4 regions of the Robertmurraya sp. DFI.2.37 genome follow, and region 3 is predicted to be linked to each of the others. Evidence: predicted binding sites of a transcription regulator. Region 3 holds the regulator's gene; each other region holds the start of a gene.
The links. The regulator LexA, encoded in region 3, represses DNA repair genes until DNA is damaged. The targets are predictions, from matches to a motif close to CGAACATATGTTCG.
Positions count from the first base shown of each region.

Region 1 (3,955 bases), on a different contig from region 3:
CTTTATTTGAAGGCAGCAAGGAGCCGCCCGATATTATCGCTGCTTACACTGGTGTTTTTAGTGCAATAGCCATGTATTTTGTTTATCGTTATAATAAAAAATTAGCGTTGAAAATCAACAGTAAAGCCGTGATGGCCGCTGCAAAGGATAACATCTCTGATGCATGGGTAAGTATCGGAACAGCAATCGGGATATTTGCTTCCCAATTAAATATGCCCTGGTTGGACGTATTAACCGCTATTATCGTAGGGCTGTTAATTTGTAAAACAGCTTGGGATATTTTTAAGCAGGCTGCCCATGAACTTTCAGATGGATTTGATGAAACTAAGCTCGTCGTGTATCAAAAAGTGATCTCAAACATTTTTGGCGTTACAGGAATAAAAGAAATTAAAGGAAGGAATTATGGCAATAACGAAGTGATCGATGTTGTCATTTTCGTCAATTCAACCTTAGATATTAAGCAAGCTCATGATATTGCAACCGCAATTGAAGATACCTTGATGAAAGACTATGGAGTTTATGAAGTACATGTCCATGTAGAGCCTCATTGAAAATATTCTAATTGTCTTTTGAAAAGATAAATAGACTATTTCATAACACAACGCCATGCCATCTCGTCAATTTTATACAGTCTGCTTTCTGGATTGTGCGAAGCTTTACATCTATTGCGCAAATTTGAGAGATAATGCACACTTTTTATAGTTTATTGCGGCTCTTCCTCTAAATGACAAGTGCTCAAAAAGGCAAGTGAAGAAAATCATGCCAACTATTTCTCTACTTGCTAGATTGTTTTAAAACTTTTTAATCAGCCATCAGGTGCGCCTATTATCGATTTACGATTGGAAAGAATGACTTGTTTCTCCTAATAGAATGTCAAAATCTTTTACATATACAGCATTTCCAGTAATTTCAACATCTAAAGATTCGTTGTTTTTGGAAATGTGGACCATAACGCGACCATTTTTTTCCATTTCATGACCTTGCTCAACGATAAGGTGCAAAGATTTTTTAAAGTGGTGATTAATATATGTGGCATAAAAAGCTCCCATCACACCCGAAGCTGTACCCGTTACTGCATCCTCGATAGTACCTGAATACGGTGAAGAAAAATGTCGAGCATGCATATCGGCATTGGAATCATAGGTTTCCAAACAGAATGGATGCACAGATGCTGTAGGCATTTCTTTTAAAATAGATGGGAAGTTTTTATTATTAGGGTGCATTTTTTTAAATGCCTCTAATTTTTTTATTGGTAGTAATAATGTCCACGTACCTGTACTTCCATATACTATTGGTAAATTGTCTTCAATATCAGATTCTTCCAATCCGATTGAGTCCGCTAGTTCTTTTCTTGAACCATTAAAACTTTCAAATTTTGGTTGAGCTTGTTTCATCGTTATAAATTGGTCACTTCCAGTTATCGTTACAGGTAATATCCCTGCTTTTGTTTCAATTGTAAGGTCTATTTTATCCCCCAACAATCCTTTCTTTTTTAACGCATAAACCGTTGCTATTGTGGCGTGACCGCATAGATCCATTTCATGACCTGGGGTAAAAAAACGTATTCTCAAATCAGCTACTTGTGATTTAACTGGAAAGGCCGTCTCATTAAAACCCACTTTTAAAGCAATCTCCTGCATTTCCTCTTCAGTTAACTCAGCTCCATTCAAAACAACTCCCGCAGGATTCCCTTTATTAGGTTCTTTGCTAAATGCATCATAATGATAAACTTTTACAGACTTCATACCCATCCCCCTTTTATTTTATCCCACTCATTTCTGCGTTCTTTTTTCATTAAAATAACTTCTATAAATATAAACATAAAACCTCCCTAGGCTATCTTTTTTATAAATCATTTTAACTGATTCAGGCATTTCAAAATCAAATTTTTTTATCCTTCTAAATATTTCTACTTAGGCATTTTTACACTTAAGGGTCATGAATATGTGCTCTTATCAATCTCAATCTAAAAACTGCCATTCCCTTTCTACTTCACAAGCACTTATTTCGCGAGATTTTATTCATCATTTAATCATTCTTTTTCGCTAACCAGAAATATTTCCCAGTACTAATCGAACATACTTTCGTATATAATAAAAGCGAATATATGTTCTCTATAAGGAAAGGAAGATACCAAAATGAAGGATAAAGTGATTTTTCTTGTAGATATTCAATCGTTTTATGCTTCTGTAGAAAAGGTTAGAAACACAGCTTATCAAAATAAACCTCTAGTAGTAGCCGGAGATCCTGAAAGAAGGTCGGGAATTATTTTGGCTGCATGTCCGATTGCAAAAGGTTTCGGAATTAAGACCGCTGAGCTACTGTGGCAAGCTCAAACAAAATGCCCTCAACTAGTTGTCGTTAAACCACATATGCAAACCTATATAAATGTCTCAGTAGCGATTAGCCGGATCATGGAACAATTCACCGATTTAGTTGAACCATTTTCAATTGACGAGCAATTTTTAGATGTATCTGGAAGCTTGAACATATTAGGAAACGAGTATAAAATGGCCGCAACATTGCAGCGACAAATTCTCAACGATGTCGGAGTATATGCCAGGATCGGTATCGGCAAAAACAAAGCTCTTGCCAAAATGGCTTGTGATAACTTTGCAAAAGGAAATAAAAAAGGAATATTTAAGTTAGATGAAACGAACATGGAACAACTTTGGAAGCTACCAGTTAATAAAATGTTTGGCGTCGGAAGAAGAATGGAGAAAAACTTACAAGGCATGGGGATATTTACCATCGGCCAATTAGCTACATTCCCAGTTGAGATCCTTAAAAAGCGCTGGGGAATCAATGGAGAAGTGCTCTGGCAAACCGCTAATGGAATTGACCCTTCTCCTGTTACCGTCAAAACACATGATCAACAAAAAGCTGTTGGCCATCACATGACATTGCCAAGAGATTATTCTGAAATAGAAGAAATTAAAACCGTTTTATTGGAGCTTAGTACTGAAGTAGCCAGAAGATGTAGGAATAAGGGCTATATGGGAACTACCGTTTCATGCGGAGTTAGGGGGGCAGATTTTGATGCTCCAACTGGTTTCCATAGACAGATGACATTGCCGATTCCTACTAATTTTGATATGGATATTTTTACCGCAGCCTATAAATTATTTTTAAGACATTGGGATCGGCAACCGGTCAGAAGTCTTGGGGTTTCATTAACCAATCTGCAAACAGCTGACTGTTATCAAATCGATTTATTCGATAACTATTTAGAGAGAGAACGCTTAAATCATGCATTAGATGCGATCTGGAATAAATACGGACGGACAGCCATTTTTCGAGCTTCTTCTTTAACCCACGCAGGGCAAGCCTTTGAGCGTGCAAAAAAAATAGGTGGACATTACAAATAAGGGTGAATAGAAAATGCCAATAAATAAGTTAAGCAAAGGACATAATTTACGCTGGGAATCCAGTCGGATGATGCTACCTGAGCATAAAGAACAGCTATTAGAAGAAAAACGAAAACAGCAGGAATTTATTCCGCCTCTACTAGATCATGATCAGCTCGAAGAGATTAATCGTGAAATTTTGAAATCGATCGAACAAATGCGAGCAGTGACCATTATCTATGCAGATAAATACGGACCAAGGCAGTTCTGGGGCTGGATTCAAAAGGTTGATCCAATAGAAGGCTCGTTAAAAATCGTGAACGATGCTGATGCTCTGAGCCTTTCCTTTACGAAAATTCTCCAAGTGGAAATCAGCTAAAAACCCCTCTCGTAGATTCTCTGAAATGTTTGGATGGACATTATAAACAGATTCAAGTTCAGGCATCGAGTGATTTCTGTCTTTCAAGGCCTTCATTCTTGGTTTTTTTCTTTACCGAACGAACTCTTTTTGACATAAAAAATAATCCCCTTGAAGTAAACAGGGTGTTTAATCTGTCTACCTTAAGGGGATCATATCACTTTACTTAGTGTCTTTCGTTTGTTAAATC
Region 1 covers NZ_JARGEJ010000006.1:18,728-22,682, forward strand. The annotation lists gene PZE06_RS04865 (cation diffusion facilitator family transporter) at 1-551, shown strand, start outside; gene PZE06_RS04870 (PhzF family phenazine biosynthesis protein) at 834-1,745, opposite strand; gene PZE06_RS04875 (DNA polymerase IV) at 2,139-3,368, shown strand; gene PZE06_RS04880 (YolD-like family protein) at 3,382-3,726, shown strand.
Region 1: the regulator LexA is predicted to act here: its motif matches at 2,074-2,087, upstream of PZE06_RS04875 (DNA polymerase IV).

Region 2 (3,955 bases), on a different contig from region 3:
AAGGTGCCTTTATCTTGCTTGTCAATTGCCTGATCAATTTGTAGAGATAACTTTTCCTTTTCAGATTTTAATAATGATTCGGATAAAACCATATCGATGTATAAGTTCAACATGAATGCTTCCTTTTTACGATTCATTGCACCGGAATTCATTAGTTCTGGATAAGATTTTTCTTTCATCGAGATCACCTCTGATGCCTTTTTGATATTATATAGGATTTTTCTATAGGAATCAACTGAATTTTTATAATTTTTAGATAAATTTTTCGATAGGAAATTATGACTAATTTTTGAACGATTTGGTAATTTATAGAAATGACGTGAAATCAGCGTTATGATGGTAATGGATGGCTTTATACTGAAATTTTTTGGTTTGACTGAGAAGAAAGGCCTATTTTCAGTTTAACATGGTTCAGTAGCAAGCAAATTAATTTGATTATAAGGAGATTAAGAAATGGAAAATGAAAAGCTAATCATTGAGGAATATGAAATTAATTCCTCCACAGCCATTGTGATGCCAATCGAATATGGGAGTAAAATTTTCTCGAAAATTTATGAGCTTGAGGAGGAGATGATCTCCCCATTTAAACCGTTCGAACTTGTAAAGGAAAGTTGTTATAGCTTCGGGAGCACTTATGAAGGAAGAAAAGCTGCCACTAAGAGACTCATCGGGGCATCCCATAAAGTCCCCATTGCGATTTCCCCGCTTATCTACCTTTTCCCAACAGCATCACCTGAAAACCCTCATTGTGTTTGGGTAGCTCATGAACATATTCTTGATTACAGAAAAGGAAAAGATAATAGTACAACGATAATTAAAATCCAAAGCAATCGATACATTCCCCTGCCGATTTCAACTCGCTCATTTGAAAATCAATTGCTCCGTACGCTGATGTTAAAGTCCACTCTTTCAAAAGGCGCTGAACAATCGATTTCAAGAGCATTTTACGCGAAAAAGTTTCGAAAACAAAAAGCTGCTGCCGAAAACTCTGAACTTTATGATTGGGAATGAGCATGGCTATGAATATTGAGATGTGTTAAATAGAACTCTAGCAGTTCTTGTACTTTGTTGCGAATTCTTGGGTTGAAATAATTATGTTGCTCTTCGTAGCCCTTGTAGAGAAACGTATACATAGTAAATGCCTCATCTCTTTTTAATTCAAATACCTTAAGATTATTTTGCTTCATATACTTTTTTATTTGAGCTAATTCTAATTGAATGGTCTTCATCGATTTTTCAATGAGATTTATATAAGGTTGCTTTAACTTAAATGGTCCTTGATTAATCAATTCTAAATCTCGATTTAAAATGGTGAGGACCATGGGCAAGTAGATCGCCTTTTCAATGATGTCCCGCTCTTCCTCAGGGATTCTAGTCATAATCGTTCACCTCAACATTTTATAAAAAACAAACATGTGTTCGCTTTTTATTTTATATAAAGTATATGCATTTGACAAGAGAAGATGCATGAATCTTATTTTTACGCTATGCTATATCAGGTTGTAGAGGTTTCCTTAGTTACTCTTGCTATTTAATATATTGGACAGGGAAGGGTAATCGTAGTTAAACAAACAAAGAATCTAAAATAAAGTTATTTTCATAATTTACAAAAAAATGTGCAAAAAAGAAGGATAATATATTTCAATTATCGAAATAAAAGGAAGATTGAAATATGGAGGGATGAAAATGTCGAAAAGGTATTTAAAAGCTGAAGATTTATATGTGTTGAAGTCAGTAGCAGATCCACGTTTGAGTACAAATGAAACAGATCTAGTATACGTGGAAACGAGCATTTCAGAGGAGAAGGATGAGTATGTTTCAAATCTTTTTTACATAAATGTTGAAGAAAAAAATCATCCAGTGCAATGGACTTATGGAAATGATCGCAATCATTCGCCGCGCTGGTCGCCAGTCGGGGATAAGCTCGCCTTTGTTTCAAATCGCAGTGGGAAGAATCAAATTTATGTGATAGATGTAAACGGTGGAGAGGCACGGCAAGTGACCACTTCAATTTATGGTGCCTCCAATCCGATCTGGTCACCAGATGGGAAAAAAATAGCTTTCAATGTATCATTACGTGAGGATGAGAAATTAGAGGATACAGATAAGAAAGAAGAGAAAAAAATAGTCCCGCTTGAAGTAGATAAAATGAAATATAAGTCTGATTCCTCCGGTTTCTGGGTTGGGAAATATTCGCAAATTGCGATTGTGGAATTGGAAACAGGGAAAACGGAATTAGTAACAGAAGGAAATCGTGATTATCAGCTGCAAGGCTGGTCACCAGATGGGAATTCATTGGCAGTAACAGCAGATTTTAGCGAGAATTTAGATTTTTCTTTTGTGAGTGATCTATTCCTGCTTGAATTGGAAACGAAAAAATTCGAAAAGATCACACCGGGGACTGGTTATTTTGGCGGAGCCACTTGGTCTCCAAACGGGAGATATATCGGCATACTTGGCCATGAACGTGAATATGAAAATGCTACATTAATGAAAATTTGGGTTTATGATACTGAACAAAAGGAACTCTCCTGTCTTACAGCGGAGTCTGATTTGCTTATAGGAGATTTTGCGATTGGCGATTTTCACCAGGGAGCCGTTTCACCAGGGATACTCTGGGCTGAAGATAATGAAAGTTTTTATTTTCTGGCATCTGATTATGGAAATACAGTCGTATATTATGGATCTTTAAAAGGTGAGATGTATCCTGCTCTACTAGATCGTCAGCATGTTTATGGACTTACAACTGGAGGAGCGCTAAATCGCGCAGTTGTCGCGATTAGTAAGCCGACATTACAAGGTGAACTATTTTTATTAGACGTTCCCACAGGGGAGCTTACCCAGTTAACAAATGTAAATAGTGAGTATGCAAATGAAGTCGCGTTAGCTGAAGTTGAGGAAATTCAGTTCAAATCTAAGGATGATTGGGATCTTCACGGCTGGTTGATGAAACCTGCACAGTTTGAGGAGGGGAAGAAATATCCACTTATTCTTGAAATCCATGGCGGACCACATGCGATGTATGCTAATTCTTATTTCCATGAATTTCAAATGCTTGCGGCGGAGGGATACGCTGTCCTATTCATTAATCCAAGAGGAAGCCATGGCTATGGTCAAAAGTTTGTCGACGCCGTCCGTGGAGACTACGGTGGAAGAGATTATGCTGATTTAATGGAAGCTGTCGATTATGTATTAGAAAACTACGATTTTATTGATGTGAATCGTTTAGGGGTAACTGGAGGCAGTTACGGCGGCTTCATGACAAATTGGATTGTTGGTCATACAAACCGCTTTAAGGCTGCTGTGACTCAACGTTCGATTTCCAATTGGATTAGCTTTTATGGAGTGAGTGATATCGGTTATTACTTTAATGCATGGCAAATTAAAAGTGAACTTGAAGATGCTGAAACGTTGTGGAAGCATTCTCCGCTTGCTTACGTTGGCAATGTGGAGACGCCGCTTCTTATTTTGCATAGTGAGAAGGATTTCCGTTGTCCCATTGAACAAGCTGAGCAACTATATATTGCTTTAAAGCACCGAAAAAAGGAAACGAAATTCATTCGTTTTCCGGAGTCTAATCATGAACTTTCACGCAGCGGAAAACCTAGCTTAAGAATCGCCCGTTTACATTACATTTTAAATTGGTTTAAAGAGTATATTAAATAGAGAGAACATTTAACCGCAAAGCTTCTTGTTTTGCGGTTCTTTCATTCTCAATAAGATTTTTGCACATCTAATCCGCTTAAAATAGAAAAAAATGCCCATTTTTGATACTCTAATATTATGGAAGAAAGCCGGGGTATTGTGAGCAAAAATAGGTATAATCATTTAAAATGAAACTTCTTTAGTGCAAAAAGTGTCTAATATAGTAGAAATTTGTGGATTGATGAAGCATACGATTTAAATCTGTTGAATGGAAGGTATTTAAATGAGATACGAAAAACAAAGGCGAAAG
Region 2 covers NZ_JARGEJ010000005.1:30,765-34,719, forward strand. The annotation lists gene PZE06_RS04130 (IDEAL domain-containing protein) at 1-179, opposite strand, end outside; gene PZE06_RS04135 (competence protein ComK) at 454-1,011, shown strand; gene PZE06_RS04140 (YhjD family protein) at 996-1,379, opposite strand; gene PZE06_RS04145 (alpha/beta hydrolase family protein) at 1,687-3,666, shown strand; gene PZE06_RS04150 (LCP family protein) at 3,929-3,955, shown strand, end outside.
Region 2: the regulator LexA is predicted to act here: its motif matches at 1,409-1,422, upstream of PZE06_RS04140 (YhjD family protein).

Region 3 (3,955 bases):
ATGGAATTCCTGAATTAGGGAAGCAGGTAATTCTTGCCCCCTCGCAAGTATCATATATGAATCTTTTTATTAACGGAGTGTTGCAGCCGAAGGACTGCTATGCAGTGCAAAAAGGAGAAATTACATTAAAAACAGAAGACGCGCCCCCGAAAGGCGCCCCGGTAATTTTGCAAATGTTCAAATTTTAATGATTGAAAATGAAGGATAAGAAAAATTAATCGTTGTCTTTAGTAATCATTTTTTAGTTCTTCTTGTCGGAACCTATCAGTTTTTAGTTAACCTATAGCGGATAATATTGCTAAACTTTTCTGAGTTACTTTTTAGTTTCCCTCGTTTGTTTTATCTCCACTCTCTTAAGCAAATATTCTGTTTGCAAAAAAGTAAAAAGAATAAAAAGGGGAATGAAAAGAAGAATGAGTTTGCGATGCCAATTTAAGTTATATTTCATAACAAGAGAAGAAGAGAGTAAGCTCATTAGAAATTGAGAAGTAAGAGTGCTCATATAAAAATCCTTTCAAATTTTTTCTTTTAATATGAGGCAAATGAAGAAAAATTATTCAAAAGGAAAAAAAAGCAGGTTAACCTGCTTTTACGAGATTGATAAGCTCAGTGTATATGACGGTAAACACCGATAACCTTTCCTAAGATGGAGACGTTTCTCAAAATAATCGGTTCCATCGTTGAGTTTTCAGGCTGTAAACGAATATAATCTTTCTCTTTGAAGAAGCGTTTTACCGTTGCTTCATCGTCTTCAGTCATTGCTACAACAATATCTCCATTACTAGCGGATTGCTGTTGTCTAACAATGACGTAGTCACCGTCCAAAATCCCAGCTTCGATCATGCTTTCTCCCATAATTTCTAGCATAAATACATGTTCGTCGTCTGCGGCAAAGCGCTCAGGCAATGGAAAGTATTCCTCCACATTCTCGATTGCCGTAATCGGTAGTCCGGCTGTTACTTTTCCGACAACGGGTACATTTACTACTCTACTTTTTGGAATATTGGCTTCTTCATCAGCTTCTAAAATTTCAATCGCACGTGGTTTCGTTGGGTCCCGGCGGATGAGTCCCTTGCTCTCGAGTCTAGCTAAATGCCCATGAACAGTTGAGCTAGATGCGAGGCCAACAGCTTCACCGATTTCTCTTACGGATGGTGGATATCCCTTTAGCTTGACCTCGTCTTTTATAAATTCAAGAATATCTTGCTGTCTTTTTGATAGCTTTACCATAGTACACACCTCGAATTCTATTTCTTGCTTTGATTATAGCATGTATTTCCAACTGATACAAACATAAGTTCGAATTTTTGTTGACTGGAAACAAGTGTTCGTATTATAATGTGATTAACAACGAACATATATTCTTAGTTTGAGGTGTGAAAGATGAAGAAATTATGGAATCAATATTGTTATGCAATTCTATTAATTGGTTTGAGCTTTGTACTTGCATTAGTGTTGGCTGAAAAATCGCCTACTCCTATAGAGGAAGATTATTTAACAATTAAAGTAGAAGAAGGGGATTCCTTATGGCAGTTAGCCAAAACGTACGCAGACGAACATCAGCTTTCTCCTGCCGAGTTTATCAAGTGGGTAAAAAATGCGAATGAAATTGATGAGGCGATCTATGTAGGAGACTCCATCGTCATTCCGGTTAAGAAAGATGGCTTATATATTGCGAGCAGCCGAGAAAATGAATAGAGACCATTCAATGAAAGCCATTATTTACTGCCGTGTTAGTACAAATAAGGATACTCAAGAAACATCATTAGCAAGGCAGGAAGAAGAATTATTAAGCTTAGCTCAACAATATCAACTTGACGTCATTAAAGTGATAAAAGAAAAAGCGAGCGGCTATGATTATGAGCGTGAAGGCATCTTTGAACTTCTTTCTCTCATTAAAGAACAAGATGTGAAAACTGTTCTTATTCAAGATGAGACAAGGCTAGGAAGAGGCAATGCGAAAATCGCCTTGCTCCATTGCATTATGAAAGAGGGAGTCTCTCTATTTACGATTGCTCATAACGGAGAACTGCAAATCTCCGAATCGGATTCAATGGTTTTACAAATTGTCGCAATGGTGGAAGAATACCAAAGGAAATTACATAATAGTAAAATTAAAAGAGGTATGAGGCGAGCTGTTAAAGGTGGTTATGAACCCCAAAGAAACCTTAAAAATCATGGTTCCAACAGCGGGAGAGAAAAGCTGGAGGTACCGGTAGAAGAAATCATCCGCTTGCGCAGAAATGAGTTGACTTTCGCTGAAATTGCCGCGACATTAAGAGGATTTGGATATCCTGTCTCGAAAGCGACCGTTCATCGTAGATATAAGGAATATATGGATGATGCTAACAAGCAGGAAAACTAGGCTCTTTGCTTGTAATCACTTATAGATTCTAGTAATATGAAATTTACTTAGTTTGAGCATAGAATGATGAAACGAATATTATGAAGAATCTATAGATGTAACAAACATAAAAAGGAGCTTAATTATGCTATCAAAAGAAAAGTTGGCTAGAATTAATGAATTAGCTAAAAAGGCGAAACAGTCAAGCTTAACAGAGGAAGAAGCGAAGGAGCAAACTGCACTAAGAAAAGAGTACTTGGAAACTTTCCGTTCTTCAATGTTAAATACGCTTAAAGGTGTTACAATTGTAGATCCGAAAGGGAATGATGTTACCCCCAAAAAACTTAAGGAATATCAAAAGAGAAACAAAATGCATTAATTTTTTGAGGAATACAATGAACTGTATTCCTTTTTGTTATGGACACATAGATTGGATACGAAAGTGGCAAAATAGGAACAAATTGGACTTTTTTGTTGAGAAAACAAATCGTCCGCTATATATTTAATAAGTAGAGTGGATTTCATTCTGTTTAGAAATGATAGATATATGAGGTAATCAACTGGTTGATTATTATCGAAATTTCACTTAGGTTAGGAATAAATAGGAGGGATAGAATAAATGTTTGGACAAGTTGATGCATTATCGGTTAACGCAATAAGAACATTATCCATTGATGCGATTGAGAAGGCGAATTCAGGGCATCCTGGTATGCCGATGGGAGCTGCCCCAATGGCATATACACTTTGGACGAGATATATGAACCATAATCCGAAGAATCCACATTGGTTTAACCGGGATCGGTTTGTATTATCTGCTGGCCATGGTTCCATGCTTTTATATAGCCTTTTACATTTGTCAGGCTATGATCTTACCATCGAAGATTTAAAACAATTCCGTCAGTGGGGAAGCAAAACTCCAGGACACCCTGAATATGGTCATACTCCAGGAGTGGATGCAACAACAGGGCCGCTAGGTCAAGGAATTTCTATGGCTGTTGGGATGGCAATGGCAGAAAGACATTTGGCAGCTGTATATAATAAAGATAATTATGAGCTTGTTGATCATTATACATATAGTATTTGTGGCGATGGTGATTTAATGGAGGGAGTTTCAGCTGAAGCCGCTTCATTAGCCGGTCACTTACAACTTGGTAAGCTTGTTGTGCTCTATGATTCAAATGATATCTCTCTTGATGGTGATTTAGATCGTTCATTCTCAGAAAGCATTGAGAAAAGATTTAAATCATATGGATGGCAATATATTCGCGTTGAAGATGGAAATGATCTTGAAGCGATTGCAAAAGCGATTGAGGAAGCAAAAAGTGATCAAACTCATCCAACGATGATTGAAGTTAGAACGGTTATTGGCTATGGTTCACCAAACAAATCTGGTAAGTCAGATGTTCATGGTGCTCCTTTGGGCGCTGATGAATTAAAGTTAACAAAGGAAGCCTACAAGTGGACATTTGAAGAGGATTTCCATGTACCAAATGAAGTGTACGAGCAATTTAAAAAGCTAGTTGCTGAAAATGGTGAAAAGAAAGAAAAAGAATGGAACGCTCTTTTTGCTTCATATAAACAAGAATATCCAGAATTAGCCGTTCAATTTGA
Region 3 covers NZ_JARGEJ010000050.1:25,141-29,095, forward strand. The annotation lists gene PZE06_RS20035 (DUF4183 domain-containing protein) at 1-188, shown strand, start outside; gene lexA (transcriptional repressor LexA) at 607-1,230, opposite strand; gene yneA (cell division suppressor protein YneA) at 1,384-1,698, shown strand; gene PZE06_RS20050 (YneB family resolvase-like protein) at 1,709-2,365, shown strand; gene PZE06_RS20055 (DUF896 domain-containing protein) at 2,490-2,723, shown strand; gene tkt (transketolase) at 2,964-3,955, shown strand, end outside.

Region 4 (3,955 bases), on a different contig from region 3:
AGTAACGAATCTTGGGAAGTTTTTAGACCCGTTAGCGGACAAGTTACTCGTTTCGGCAGCGTTGATTGTTCTTGTCCAAATTGGGATGGCATCGTCATGGATTGTGATTTTAATTATTAGTAGAGAATTTGCGGTAACAGGGCTTCGGGCAATTTTGGCTGGAGAAGGTGAAATTGTTGCTGCCAATATGTTAGGAAAAATAAAAACGTGGACGCAAATTATTGCGATTTCAGCTTTATTATTACATAATATGATTTTTGAACTCGTGTCATTGCCGTTTGCTGATATAGCCCTTTGGGTCGCTGCATTTTTTACAGTTTGGTCAGGCTGGGATTATTTTAGTAAAAATAAACATGTTTTCATCAACTCCAAATAGAAGAAATTTAAAATATTTGGCTAGACATAACTTTCATGAGTAGGAGTGTTTTACATGAACGCGGAAATCATTGCAGTTGGCTCAGAATTATTGCTTGGACAGATTGTGAATACGAACGCTCAATTTCTTTCGAAGCAACTTGCCAATATTGGTGTCAATGTTTACTACCATACAGTTGTCGGTGACAATCCAGAACGTTTAAAGCGTGCCCTAGAACTTGCGGAGAGTAGGGCGGATCTCATCATTCTGACGGGTGGGCTCGGCCCTACGAAGGATGATTTAACGAAAGAGACGATCGCGTCACATATAGGGAAGAAGCTCGTTCATGATGAAGTGGCTCTCGCTTCGATTGAGCAGTACTTTCAAACGACCAATCGAGTAATGACAGACAACAACCGTAAACAAGCCCTTGTATTAGAAGATGCTGCTGTCCTTCCGAATGATCATGGAATGGCACCTGGAATGGTTGTGACTGTCAATGAACGAAGTTATATGTTATTACCAGGTCCACCTAAAGAACTTGAACCAATGTTTTCCCAGTATGGAGAAAAGGAGATTTTGAAGCTTCAGCCGATTAATGATAAAATTGTTTCCCGTGTTCTCCGTTTTTTTGGGATCGGAGAATCGATGTTAGAGACTGAAATTGATGATTTAATAGATGGACAGCAAAACCCAACAATTGCGCCGCTAGCTGCAGATGGTGAGGTAACGCTTCGATTAACGGCGAAGGCGAAAAATGAAGAACTCGCTCATCAGCTAATCGACAAGACTGAACAACAAATTCTTGCAAGAGTGGGAGAGTATTTTTATGGTTATGATTCCACGTCATTAATGAATGAGTTGTTTCAAGAGTTGGATGCTCGAAATTTGACGATAGCCTGTGCCGAAAGCCTTACAGGAGGACTTTTTCAGCAGGAAATGACTTCAATATCAGGTGCGGGTGATGTTTTTAAGGGTGGTGTTGTTTGCTACGCCACTGAGGTGAAGAATCATGTCCTCAACGTTAAGAAGGAAACGACAGATACTTATGGAGCAGTTAGTGCTGCTTGTGCGCTTGAATTGGCAGAAAATGTCCGTTCCCTCATACAAGCTGATATTGGCATAAGTTTTACAGGAGTCGCGGGACCAGCAAAGCAAGAGGGCAAACCAGTTGGAATGGTCTTTATTGGCATTTCTATTAAAGGAAGAGAGCCTAAATATGAGCAGTTGCAGCTTGCGGGGACGAGGGAAGGGATTCGGCTTAGAACGATAAAGCATGGATGTCATTTCCTGCTCAAAAGTTTAAAGGAATGATAAGACTTAAAGGAAAAGCAAGTGAGAGGATACGGTTCAACATCCCTTCACTTGCTTTTATAGTTCAGAAGAAGAAAGGCAATTATGTTCGATATGCCGAACGTAGATTGTAATTGTCAGTCATCTCTTTCGTACAATTAATAGGTCTACATTGATTTTTTCTGACTCTCTTTTTCTTAACAATGTCTTTAGTTTATGGAGAATGTCAATGTATCCTTTTAAAAGCACTGTTTGGACATCAATAGATTGCTAGATTTTTACGATTGTAGCGAATGTTGCAATGGGCTGCGCTACTTTCGCAATAACATAAAGATAGTCAAATATTTTCAGACATTGGTCAATATATCAATCATTCACCAGTCATACGTATTAAAAGGAAATTCTTTCCTTAGGGGAAGTTGAAAATTTCCGCTCTTAATGAACCGAGAAAAAAACGAATGGATGTTCGATTTTTTTCTCGACAAATGATTGGAAAACAGTTATATTAGAGATAGGTTTTTTAAGAGATGAACCGATTGGATGAAATAAGGAGGAATTTATAGTGAGCGATCGTCAAGCAGCCTTAGAAATGGCGTTGAAACAAATAGAAAAACAATTTGGTAAAGGTTCCATTATGAAATTGGGTGAACAAACAGATCGGCAAATTTCTACTTCACCGAGTGGCTCTCTAGCGCTAGATGCAGCTCTGGGGATTGGTGGATATCCACGGGGACGGATTATTGAAATTTACGGGCCAGAGAGTTCTGGTAAAACGACTGTGGCTCTGCATGCAATTGCAGAAGTGCAAGCTGAAGGTGGACAAGCTGCATTTATCGATGCTGAACATGCTTTAGATCCAGTTTATGCTTCAAAGCTCGGTGTTAATATTGATGAATTGCTTTTGTCCCAGCCTGATACTGGAGAGCAGGCACTAGAGATCGCTGAGGCACTTGTAAGAAGTGGTGCAGTTGATATTTTAGTTATCGACTCTGTTGCTGCGCTCGTACCAAAAGCCGAAATCGAAGGGGAGATGGGAGATAGTCATGTTGGTTTGCAGGCCCGGCTAATGTCTCAGGCTCTTCGTAAGCTTTCTGGAGCGATTAATAAGTCTAAAACCATCGCTATCTTTATCAATCAGATTCGTGAAAAGGTTGGGGTGATGTTTGGAAATCCTGAAACAACACCTGGAGGACGTGCTTTAAAATTCTACTCCTCTATCCGTCTCGAAGTCCGTCGTGCTGAAACATTAAAGCAAGGCAATGATATGATTGGAAATAAAACAAAAATTAAAGTCGTAAAAAATAAAGTCGCACCACCATTCCGCGTTGCTGAAGTGGACATTATGTATGGAGAAGGGATTTCTAAAGAGGGCGAGATTATCGATTTAGGTTCCGAAATTGATATTGTTCAAAAGAGCGGCTCTTGGTACTCCTATAACGACGAACGCCTTGGCCAAGGCCGTGAAAATGCAAAGCTATATTTAAAAGAAAACCCAGAAGTTCGATTGGAAATTCAGCAGAAGATCCGTGAATACTATGGCTTGGATGGTGTTAAGGTCGTAGAAGGTGAAGATGAGGGTCAAGAAACTTTTGACCTTGTAGATTAATCTATAACAGCTTGTATTTATTGACGTACAGAAGTATAGGGATATGTCTTATTTAAAACAGCAAAGCTTAAAATGCTTTGCTGTTTTGTATGCCAAAATTTCCTCTTTGTGAACGAAAGCTAATAAATGATGGCATAATCGAATCAATAAGCTCTACAGCTTAAGTTACAACTGGAAATAGCCGACTAGACAGGCACTTGACAATAAAAATTCACACCTTTACAATTAATATGTATATTTTACAATTTTTATAATGATTAAAACGTTAAAAAGCCTTTGTGCTGTATATTGATGGATGACAATGTACATGCCGACAGTTTAGAAACGTAAAAACAAAAAGTTCATAGCAAGAGGAGGTGAAATGATGGATTTAGTAATTATAATCATCTCCATTTTGCTTGGCCTATTCGTCGGTGCAGTTGTTGGCTATTTTGTTCGTAAATCCGTTGCTGAAGCAAAGATTGCAGGCGCAAAAGATGCGGCGGAGCAAATTTTAGAGGATGCAAAGCGTGATGCGGACTCGACTAAAAAGGAAGCTCTGCTAGAAGCAAAGGATGAAATTCACAAGCTTCGAACAGAAGCTGAACGTGAAATTCGTGATCGAAGAAATGAGTTGCAAAAACAAGAAAATCGTTTAATGCAAAAAGAGGAAAACTTAGATCGAAAAGATGAGTCGTTAGATAAACGCGAATCACTATTAG
Region 4 covers NZ_JARGEJ010000072.1:10,530-14,484, forward strand. The annotation lists gene pgsA (CDP-diacylglycerol--glycerol-3-phosphate 3-phosphatidyltransferase) at 1-376, shown strand, start outside; gene PZE06_RS22835 (competence/damage-inducible protein A) at 431-1,669, shown strand; gene recA (recombinase RecA) at 2,211-3,254, shown strand; gene rny (ribonuclease Y) at 3,619-3,955, shown strand, end outside.
Region 4: the regulator LexA is predicted to act here: its motif matches at 2,104-2,117, upstream of recA (recombinase RecA).